2 regions of the Variovorax pasteuri genome follow, and region 2 is predicted to be linked to the other one. Evidence: riboswitches for the same ligand, from Rfam matches in the RefSeq annotation. Region 2 holds a riboswitch; the other holds the start of a gene.

Region 1 (4,683 bases), on a different contig from region 2:
CCATCAGCCCGACGACCATGCCGAACACCATGGCCAGCGCGGCCACCGCGATGCCCACGGTGAGCGACACGCGCGCGCCGTACAGCGTGCGGCTCCAGATGTCGCGCCCCAGGCTGTCGGTGCCCATCACGAACAGGTGCTCGAAGGTGTCGCCGGCCAGGCTGTTGAACTCGCCGCGCGTGCCCGGCAATATGTTCGAGCTGGCGGGGTCGATGGCGGTCGGGTCGATGGTGCCCAGCCACGGCGCGGCCAGCGACATCAGCACGAGCACCACCAGGACGCTGCCGCCCGCGCGCACCGACCAGTTGGCCAGGATGCGCTTGAGCAGCGAGCGTCGCCTGGGTGGCGGCAGCGCCTCCACGGCGGCATCGGGCGCATCGGGAGCAAGGGAAAGGGATGAATCGGTCATGGTGTTTCTTCGTTGCGGTTCCGTGGCTTCAGTAACGGATACGTGGGTCGAACACCAGGTAGCTCACATCGATCAGCAGATTGATGAGCACGTAGATGACGGAGAAGAACAGCGTGATGCCCTGGATGAGCGGAAAGTCGCGCGACAGCACCGCGTCGACCGTGAGCTGCCCGAGCCCCGGAATGGCGAACACCGTCTCGGTGACCACCACGCCGCCGATCAGCAGCGCAATGCCGATGCCGATCACCGTGACGATGGGAATCGCCGCGTTGGCCAGCGCGTGCCGCATCAGCAGGCGTTTTTCGGAAATGCCCTTGGCGCGCGCGGTGCGGATGTAGTCCTCGGTCATGGCCTCGGCCACGGCCGCGCGCGTCACGCGCGCGATCAGCGCCACATAGATGACCGACAGCGTGATCGACGGCAGTATCAGATGCTTGATCCACAAGAGCGGCCCCTGGCTCAGCCGCGCATACCCCTGCACCGGCAGCCACTGCAGGTGCAGCGCGAAGATCCAGATGAGCACGTAGCCGATCACGAACGCCGGAATGGAAAAGCCCATCACCGAAAAGCCCATGAGCATGCGGTCGAGCCAGCCGCCGTGCCGCCATGCGGCAATCACGCCCAGCGGCACCGCGATGAGGATGGTGACCACCAGCGTCACGGCCGCCAGCGACACGGTGGCCTCGATGCGCTGGCCGATCAGCTCGGTCACCGTCTTCTTCATGAAGTAAGACTCGCCCAGGTCGCCCTGCAGCAGTTGCGCGCTCCAGTGAAAGAACTGCACCGGCAGCGACTGGTTGAGCCCCAGCTGCTCGCGCACCTTGGCGATGTTCTCGCTGGTGCCGCTGTCGCCCACGATGGCGGCCGCGGGGTCGCCGGGCGCGAGCCGCAGCATCAGGAAAACGATCAGCGCGACGATGACGAGCACCGGCACGGTCGACAGAATGCGGCGTGCAAGAAAGAGCAGCATGGGGCGGGTTCCGTGGCGTTGGCTCAGTTCTTCTTCAGGTTCCAGAACACGCCGACCGGCGAGCGCACGACGCCGCTCACCACGCCCTTGCGGTAGGCCGTGAGGGGCTTGTATTCACCGATGGGCGCGTAGATGCCGGTGTCGTACACGCGCTGCTGGATGGCCGTGGCCAGCTCCTTGCGCTTGGGTTCGTCGGCCGTGGCCAGGAACTCGGACTTGAGCTGCTCCAGCTTGTCGTCGGTGGCCCAGCCGAACCAGCCCTTCTCGCCGTTGCCGGTGAGCGGTGCGAAGAACATCGGGTTCATGTTGTCGGCAATGCCCCAGCCGGTGATGAACAGGTTCCAGCCGCCCTTGTCGACCGGGTCTTTCTTGGCGCGGCGCGTGACCAGCGTGGGCCAGTCCATCGACTGCATGTCGACGTTGAAGCCGGCCTGCTTGAGCAGCTGCGCCATCACCGGCGGAAACTTGTTGAGCACCGCAAAGTCGGCCGGGTACATGAGCACGACGGGCTTGCCGTCGTAGCCGGCCTCCTTGAGCAGCGCCTTCGCCTTTTCGAACTGCGGCTTGCCGGTGAAGTAGCCGGTCTTGTCGGAGGCATAGGCCGAGCCGCACGGGTAGATGGAGGCGCAGCTGTTGTAGAGCTCCTTGTGCACCAGTTGCGCGCGCATCAGCGCTTCCTGGTTGATGGCCATGAACGCGGCCTGCGCGATCTTGGGGTTGTCGAAGGGCGGAATGAAGTGGTTCAGGTGCAGCGCGAACGAGCCCTTGGCCACCGGGCTGTCGAGCGTGATGGCCGGGTTGTTCTTCAGCGCGGTGTACTGCTCCGAGGGCACCCACTCGATCATGTCGACCTCGCCGTTGGCCAGTGCGTTGGCCTGTGTCTGCGCGTCCTTCAGGATGATCCATTCCATGCGGTCGACGTACACGTTCTTGCCGCCCGCAGTGCCCGAGGGCGCCTCGGTGCGCGGCACGTACTTGGTGTTCTTCAGGTAGACGATCTTCTCGCCGGGGCGGTACTCGTCCTTCTTGAAGATGTAGGGACCGGAGCCGGTGGCGTCGTCGATCTGCTTGTCGGCGGGCGTGGCCGCCACGCGCGCGGGCATGATGAACGGCGGGTTCGACGACGGCTTGCTCAGCGCGTCGAGCACCATGCCGAAGGTGTCCTTGAACACCAGCCTGAAGGTGTTGGCGTCCACGGCCTCGGCCTTGTCGAGCGCGGTGAACATCTTCTGGCCCAGCCCGTCGCGCTGGCCCCAGCGCTTGAGGGATGCAATGACGTCTTCCGAGGTGACAGGCTTGCCGTCATGGAAGGCCAGGCTCTTGCGCAGCGTGAAGGTCCAGGTCTTGCCGTCGGGACTGGTCGTGTACTTGTCGACCATCTGCGGATGCACCTTGCCTTGTTCGTCCACGCCGAAGAGCGTGTCGTACACCATGTAGCCGTGGTTGCGCGTGATGAAGGCGGTGGTCCAGATCGGGTCGAGGATCTTCAGGTCGGACTGCGGCACCAGGCGCAGCACCTTGCCAGCGTCCTGTGCGAAGGCGGTGGCCGCCGCTGCGGCCAGCAGCGCGCCCACGAACATGGCTTTCAGTTGTCGTTTCATCAGCATGGGTCAGTTCTCCGGTTGAAAAAGAGGGACGCGAGCACGTGCAACGCCAGGAAAGACATTCGTCGTGCGGCGTTGCGGGAAACAGGTCATGAAAGAAAGCGGCTCCGGAAGCGAACAAGGGCACCCCCGCGCTCTGTGCGCGGCGTGCCCCTGCTGTCCTTTTGCCTGAGAGATTCACCCTGCGCGCACATCGCACAGGGCTTGCCCCTTCGGCGGCTGCCCTCGGCCCCTGCAAGGGGTCGGTCAGCGCTCTCCAGCGTTAGAAAAAATCCAGTCTTGGGACCTGAGCGTTCTGGGCCATCGCCTTCGGTAATGCACTAACTCGAAGCATCGAGCCGGCATTTCTCCTGGATGAACTTCTCAAAGCAGATTGCGTGCCAAAACGCAGCAATGCGCGAGAAGTCTTCGGTGCTTACTGCGGTCCGCCGCAGAAGTCCGCACGCTCGGTGGTCTTGGCGGTGAAGCGGATGCGCGTGGTGGTGGCGGCGCGCTGCGGCTCGTTCTGCGGCCACTCGCTCTGCAGCCACGTGTACTGCCAGTCGTAGGGCGCGCCGGGGCTGGCGGCCTCGCCGTACACGATGCGCAGGCTGCCGTTGCTTTCGTCATGGCAGTGCTTCGAGGTCTTGTAGTCCTTCTCGCTGAAGCAGGCGCGGATCATCTTGAAGCACGAGAAGGGAATGCCTTCGTGCAAGGCCTTGCCGCCTTCGAGCGGCACGAAGTCGGCAGTGTCGAACGAGGCGCCACCGCCCGAGTACATCTCCGACACGGTCTGCAGCACGGCCACGGCCCACTTGCCTTCGGCCAGCGGGTAGAGCGCGGGCGCGAGCGACAGGCGCATGTCGCGCTTGTCGCCGGTGTCGCTCGCGGTGCCGGTGTCTTCTTTCTTGAGGGACTGCGCATAGCCCGAGAAATCGTGCAGCCGGTCGAGCTGCCAGCCCTTCGCGTCGGTGGTGCGCTTCACGCGCGCCATGGCCAGCGGCTCGGCAGAGAGCACCACGTAGTCGGCAGGCGTGGCGCCGCGCGGGCGGTACAGGCCGAGCTGCTGCACGTCGCAGGGCTGCGGCAGCAAGGCGCACAGGCGGGTGCGCCATTGCAGGTCGAGCGCCTCGGGTTTCTTCACCGCGTCGAACACCTGGGCCGGCGGCGCGGCGAACACGGGCACAGTGAACAGCGACACGAGGAGACCGGCGGTGAGCAGCAGCTTTTTCATGGAGCCGAATGGTAGCCATGCCTTGGCGTTCGCGTGCGGCTGCTTGATTGATAGAGTCGGCCTCGACCATGAACCCTTCGTCCCCTTCACCCTCCTCCTTGCCCTCCTTGCCCTCCTTGCCCTCCTTGCCCTCCTTGCCCTCCATCCTCCGGATCGACGCGCTCGGCTTCGCCTACCCCGGCCAGCCGCCCATCGCCTCGAACTGGACCGCCGCCATCGGCCCCGGCGTCACGCTGCTGCACGGCGACACCGGCAGCGGCAAGTCGGCCCTGCTCCAGGTGATGGCGGGCGCGCTGCCCGCCACCGGCCGCCTCACCGTGGCGAGCGCCAGCCTGGACACCGCGCCCGAGGCCTACCGGCGCCAGGTGTTCTTCGTGGACCCGTCCACCGACCGCTTCGACCAGGCCACCGTGCACGAATGCACCGCCGCGCTGCGCCAGGGCGACGCGGGCTTCGACGAGGCGCGATGGCAGGCGCTGGTCGAAGG
Region 2 (4,683 bases):
GCAGGTCGACGAACACCACGTCGCCCAACGCGTCCTGCGCATGCACGGTGATGCCGACGGTGGCAGCGCCGCCTTCGGCCGACACCCATTCGTGGTCCTTGGTGTACTTGATGCTCATGGAAAACTCCTCGTGGAAAAAATGATTCGGGGGTGCAGAGCCTAGCCGCGGAAATAGCGCGTCGGCACGAAAGGCAGGGTCGAGACTTCCATGGGCACCGGCTTGCCGCGCACGATGGCCTGCAGGCGCGTGCCCGGCTCCGCGAAAGCGGTGGCCACGTAGCCCATGGCCACGCAGCGGTCTGCCGTGGGGCCGAGCAGGCCGCTGGTGACGATGCCGATGTCGTGGCCCTCGAAGGACTGCAGCACCGTGCCGTCGCGCACCGGAATGCGTTCGAGCGCGACGAGGCCCACCCGCTTGCGCTTGAGCGTGTCATGGTCGGTGTGGCCGGCGGCCCCCGGGGCGGCCGCGGCGAGCTGGGCCAGGATCTTCGCGGCGCCCGGAAAGCCGCCTTCGCGCGCGCCACCGGCACGGCGCACCTTCTGCATCGCCCAGTTGAGCGAGGCCTCGACCGGCGTGGTCGTGGTGTCGATGTCGTTGCCGTACAGGCACAGGCCGGCTTCCAGGCGCAGCGAATTGCGCGCGCCCAGGCCGACGGGCTTCACCTCGGGCTGGGCCAGCAGCAGGCGGGCCAGCGCCTCGGCGTCCTTGGCCGCCACCGAGATCTCGAAACCGTCTTCGCCGGTGTAGCCGCTGCGGGTGACGAAGGCCGGAATGCCGCCGATCTGCACCGCGCCGCCGGTCATGAACACGAAGCGCTCGATGCCGGGCGACAGCCGCGCCATCGTGGCCGCCGCCTGCGGGCCCTGCAGCGCGAGCAGGGCGTGGTCGGGCAGGGGTTGCACCTCGCAGCGCGCGCCGATCTTCTGCTGGATGTGGGCGATGTCGGCCACCTTGCAGGCGCCGTTGACGATCACGAAGAGCGAGCCGTTGCCTTCGTTGAAGAACATCAGGTCGTCGAGGATGCCGCCCTCGTCGTTCAGCAGCAGGCCGTAGCGCTGCTTGCCGGCGGGCAGGTCGATCACATCGACCGGCATCAGGGTCTCGAAAGCCGCTGCGGCGTCGGGGCCGACCAGGCGCAGCTGGCCCATGTGGGAAATGTCGAACAGGCCGGCCGCGTCGCGTGTGTGCTTGTGCTCGGCCATCAGGCCGGCGGGGTACTGCACCGGCATCGAGTAGCCGGCAAAGGGCACCATGCGGGCGCCGAGCTCCACGTGGAGGTCGTACAGCGGCGTCTTGAGAAGCGCAGTGTCGGGGGCGGAAGCAGCGGAAGAGGCCATGGGGCACTCCAAAGGGGCAGACGAAATCCATGACGCAAGCCATGGGCCACCCCTGCTGTCCGCTTTACCTGAGAGATTCGCCCCACGATCGGGGTTTGCTCCTTCGGTGGGCTGCTGCATCGTTTCCGGTGCGGCGGCCTCTCTCCAGCAAGGAAACGCCGGTGTGTACCGGCGCCTTGTCAGTCCTTTTGCCTGAGCGTTCGGGAATCCCCTGCGCCTTCGGCGGCCCCGTCGCGCGGGGCTCTCTCCTGACCCGGGCGAGTGTAGTGGATCGCGGTGCGCGGGGTTTTCGTTTCAGTGAACGATTTCAGCCGGCGGCAGCAGCCGGTCGATGCGTTCGCGCAGCGATTCGGCGCGCTCCGGGCCGGCGGCTTTCTCGATTTCGCTGAGCATCAGCGCGGCGATGGTCATCATGGCCTCGCGGTCGCGCGCCTCGCGCAGGGCGTCGCGCATCTGCAGCGCGAACTTGGGGTCGCGGCGCACGAACATGCGCTCGCAGATGTCGAACAGGAACATGCGCGTGGTGGCCAGCGAGCGCTTGCCGTCGAAGCTGTCGGCCGAGGTGCTGACCTGGATCGTGTCGGCGGCGGGCACGGCCAAGGCCTGTGCCGCCTGTGCCGCCCGCGCGGCCGCAGCCGCGGCGGCCTGCGGGTCTTGCAGGTAGCCCCGCTGCACCAGCGCCTGGAGCGCCTGCTCGGCCTCGTCACGGGTGCTGAACAGCGGGCTGAAGTCGGTCAGCGAGCGGCGGCCGTCGGCCATGAGCAACAGCGCGCGCTCCCGCTGGCTGAGCGTGCGCTGGCCGCCCTGGAGTTCATCGCGGGCCTTGTCGGTCTTGGTGGGGAACATGGCAGCCACAGCTTTCGGGAGTCGAGGGCTGCAGCATTGTTGCAAGCGGTGACATCTTCATGAACCGTTTGGTCTACACGGGCAACGGTCTTTGGCTGCGTCATCCGCCCGCGATTTCCTTGCGGATGAGCCACTGGTTGCCCACGCGCTGCAGCTCCAGCGTCTTGCGGCTCTTCTCGCGCAGCTTGTCGGCGGTGTAGGTCTGCTGAAAGCTCGCGCTGGCGGCCTGCCCGGTGACGCTGATGACGAGGTTGTCGATGTCCACGCGGATGGCGGTCTTGTCGGCGATGCGCGTGCGGCGGTCGGCTTCCCAGGCCTTGCGGTCCTGGCCGCGGGGCGGCGTGAAGTCGGGTGCATAGGTGGCCAGGTAGCGCGCCACGTCACGGGCGGACCATGCGGCCGCCCAGGTGCGCACGGCGGTTTCGACCTCGGCAATGCTGGCGGCCGGATTCACCGGTGCCGGTTGCGTGCCCGTCGTTGCCGGCGCAGCGCCGAAGGCGGCCGTGGCCAGCAGCGTGCCGCCGAGAAGGCAACTCAGTGATCGGTACATGGCGAAGTCTCCTCCTTGTCGTTTGTCGGCCCCGATCATCGGCCGAAACGGTGGAGCGCTCGCACGACACCTCCCGCTAAAGGATCACCCCGCCAGGCCGGGCTGTCGCTCGATGCGCGTCGAATCGAGCATAAAGCGCGCAATGCGAGATTCGACGGCCATGGGTGACGGTGGGGCTCAAGTCGCAGCGCGCTGCACCCCCGCCGGCGCCACCTGCATCGCCCTGTTGCGCAACCGCAGCGCCAGCACTGTCGCCGCGCCCAGCACGCACAGCACCGCGGTGAAGGTCACGCCCAGCCCGCGCGCGTCCGACAGCATGCCGAACAGCGGCGACACCAGGCCGCCCACCGACAGCGCCAGCCCCAGCGTGATGCCGCTGGCCGTGGCCGGGTTGCGCGGCAGGTAGTCCTGCGCCAGCGTCACCTGCGCGGCGAAGGGCAGGAACATGCTCATGCCGAGCAGCGCGGTGCAGGCCAGCGCCCAGCCGGGGGTCGGTGCAAGCACCAGGCCGGCGAGCGACGGCAGGGCGAGCACGTAGCCGCTGCGGATGGTGCCCATGCGCCCGATGCGGTCGCCGAGCCAGCCGCCGAGCAGCACGCCCACCGCGCCCGCGGCGGTGAAGCCGGTGAGCGCCGCCGCGCCCTGGAAGGCCGTGCCGTGCAGGTCGCGCGTGATGCGCAGCGACAGCATCGACAGCACCGTGACGTACGGAATCGACCAGCCCACGATGGTCGCCACCAGCAGCCCGAACGCGCGCCAGTCGTTGTGGGGCTTGAGCACCTCGCCGGCGGCCTTGCGCGCGGCGGCTGCCGTGGCGGCGGACGCACCGCCGCGCCCCGCATTCGCCAGCAGCCACACCACGCCCATCGCCAGCGCCGGCACCCCCAGCAGGTAGCTGCGCGACAGGCCTCCACCACCGACCACCGTGGCCGCGAGCACCGGCGCAAAGGAGGCACCGATGGTGCCGCCCACGGAGAACACGCTCATCGCTTTCTGCGAGGCCCCGCCGGCCGCACGTGCCGCCACCGTGGCCGGCGGGTGGTAGGCCGCAATGCCCAGCCCGCACAGCGCGATGGCGATCCAGGTCAGCAGGTAGCTCTGGCTGATGCCCGCCAGCACCACGCCCAGCGCGGCCACCAGGAAGCCCGTGGGCACCAGCCAACTGCGCGGGTGGCGGTCGGCGTAGAGGCCGAACAGCGGCTGCACCACGCTCGACAGGCCGGTGGCCGCGAGCATCAGCCCGCTCACGGCCGTGTAGCTGTAGCCGCGCTCCAGCACCATGAAAGGCAGCAGGGCCGGCACCAGGCCCTGGTAGAGGTCATTGACGGCATGGGTGCCGGTGAGCAGGCCGAGGCGGCGCTTGTTCATTCGATCGCTTTCTGGATGTCCATTGAAAAAAGCCATCGTAGAAAGCCGCGCGAAGATGTTCTCGCTACGAATCAGCATCTATCGTCGAGAAATGGACAAACTGAACCTGCGGCCTGAACAAGGCGAGTCGACCCCGCGCCCGATGGCCGTGCTGGCGACCGACCCCGACGGCGACGCCTTCATTCCGCTGCACACGCACCGGCGCGGGCAACTGATCCATGCGATTTCAGGCGTCATGCTCGTCAGCGCCGTGGCTGGCAGCTGGGTGGTACCGCCGGGGCGCGGCGTGTGGGTGCCGGCCGGCATGGCGCACCAGATCCGCATGGCGGGCGAGGTGAAGATGCGCACCGTCTTCGTCGAGCCTGGCACGCGCGCCGACCTGGGCGGCGAATGCCGCGTGATCCGTGTCGGCGAGTTGCTGCGGGCGTTGATCGTCGCCGCCGCGTCGCTTCCGCTGGACTATGCGCCGGGCGGGCGCGACGAACGGGTGATGGAGCTGATCCTCGACGAGATCGAGGCCGCGCCCGCCCTGTCGCTGCATGTGCCCATGCCCCGCCACGTTCGCCTGGCGGCGCTGTGCG

Evidence for each region. Region 2 has a riboswitch for glycine ahead of gcvT (glycine cleavage system aminomethyltransferase GcvT). Riboswitches for the same ligand answer to the same signal wherever they lie in the genome.
Region 1: linked by a shared signal. The riboswitch ahead of ACSFBM_RS02535 (ABC transporter substrate-binding protein) and the one ahead of gcvT (glycine cleavage system aminomethyltransferase GcvT) in region 2 are both predicted to bind glycine.

Annotation. Positions count from the first base shown of each region.
Region 1 covers NZ_JBPJZS010000001.1:549,780-554,462, reverse strand. Annotated here, with positions in the region: gene ACSFBM_RS02545 (ABC transporter permease) at 1-409, opposite strand, end outside; gene ACSFBM_RS02540 (ABC transporter permease) at 438-1,379, opposite strand; gene ACSFBM_RS02535 (ABC transporter substrate-binding protein) at 1,403-2,980, opposite strand; glycine riboswitch at 3,130-3,253, opposite strand; gene ACSFBM_RS02530 (hypothetical protein) at 3,399-4,196, opposite strand; gene ACSFBM_RS02525 (ABC transporter ATP-binding protein) at 4,331-4,683, shown strand, end outside.
Region 2 covers NZ_JBPJZS010000005.1:441,323-446,005, forward strand. Annotated here, with positions in the region: gene gcvH (glycine cleavage system protein GcvH) at 1-118, opposite strand, end outside; gene gcvT (glycine cleavage system aminomethyltransferase GcvT) at 160-1,338, opposite strand; glycine riboswitch at 1,384-1,496, opposite strand; glycine riboswitch at 1,509-1,599, opposite strand; gene ACSFBM_RS21090 (hypothetical protein) at 1,633-2,184, opposite strand; gene ACSFBM_RS21095 (YybH family protein) at 2,285-2,734, opposite strand; gene ACSFBM_RS21100 (MFS transporter) at 2,912-4,102, opposite strand; gene ACSFBM_RS21105 (AraC family transcriptional regulator) at 4,194-4,683, shown strand, end outside.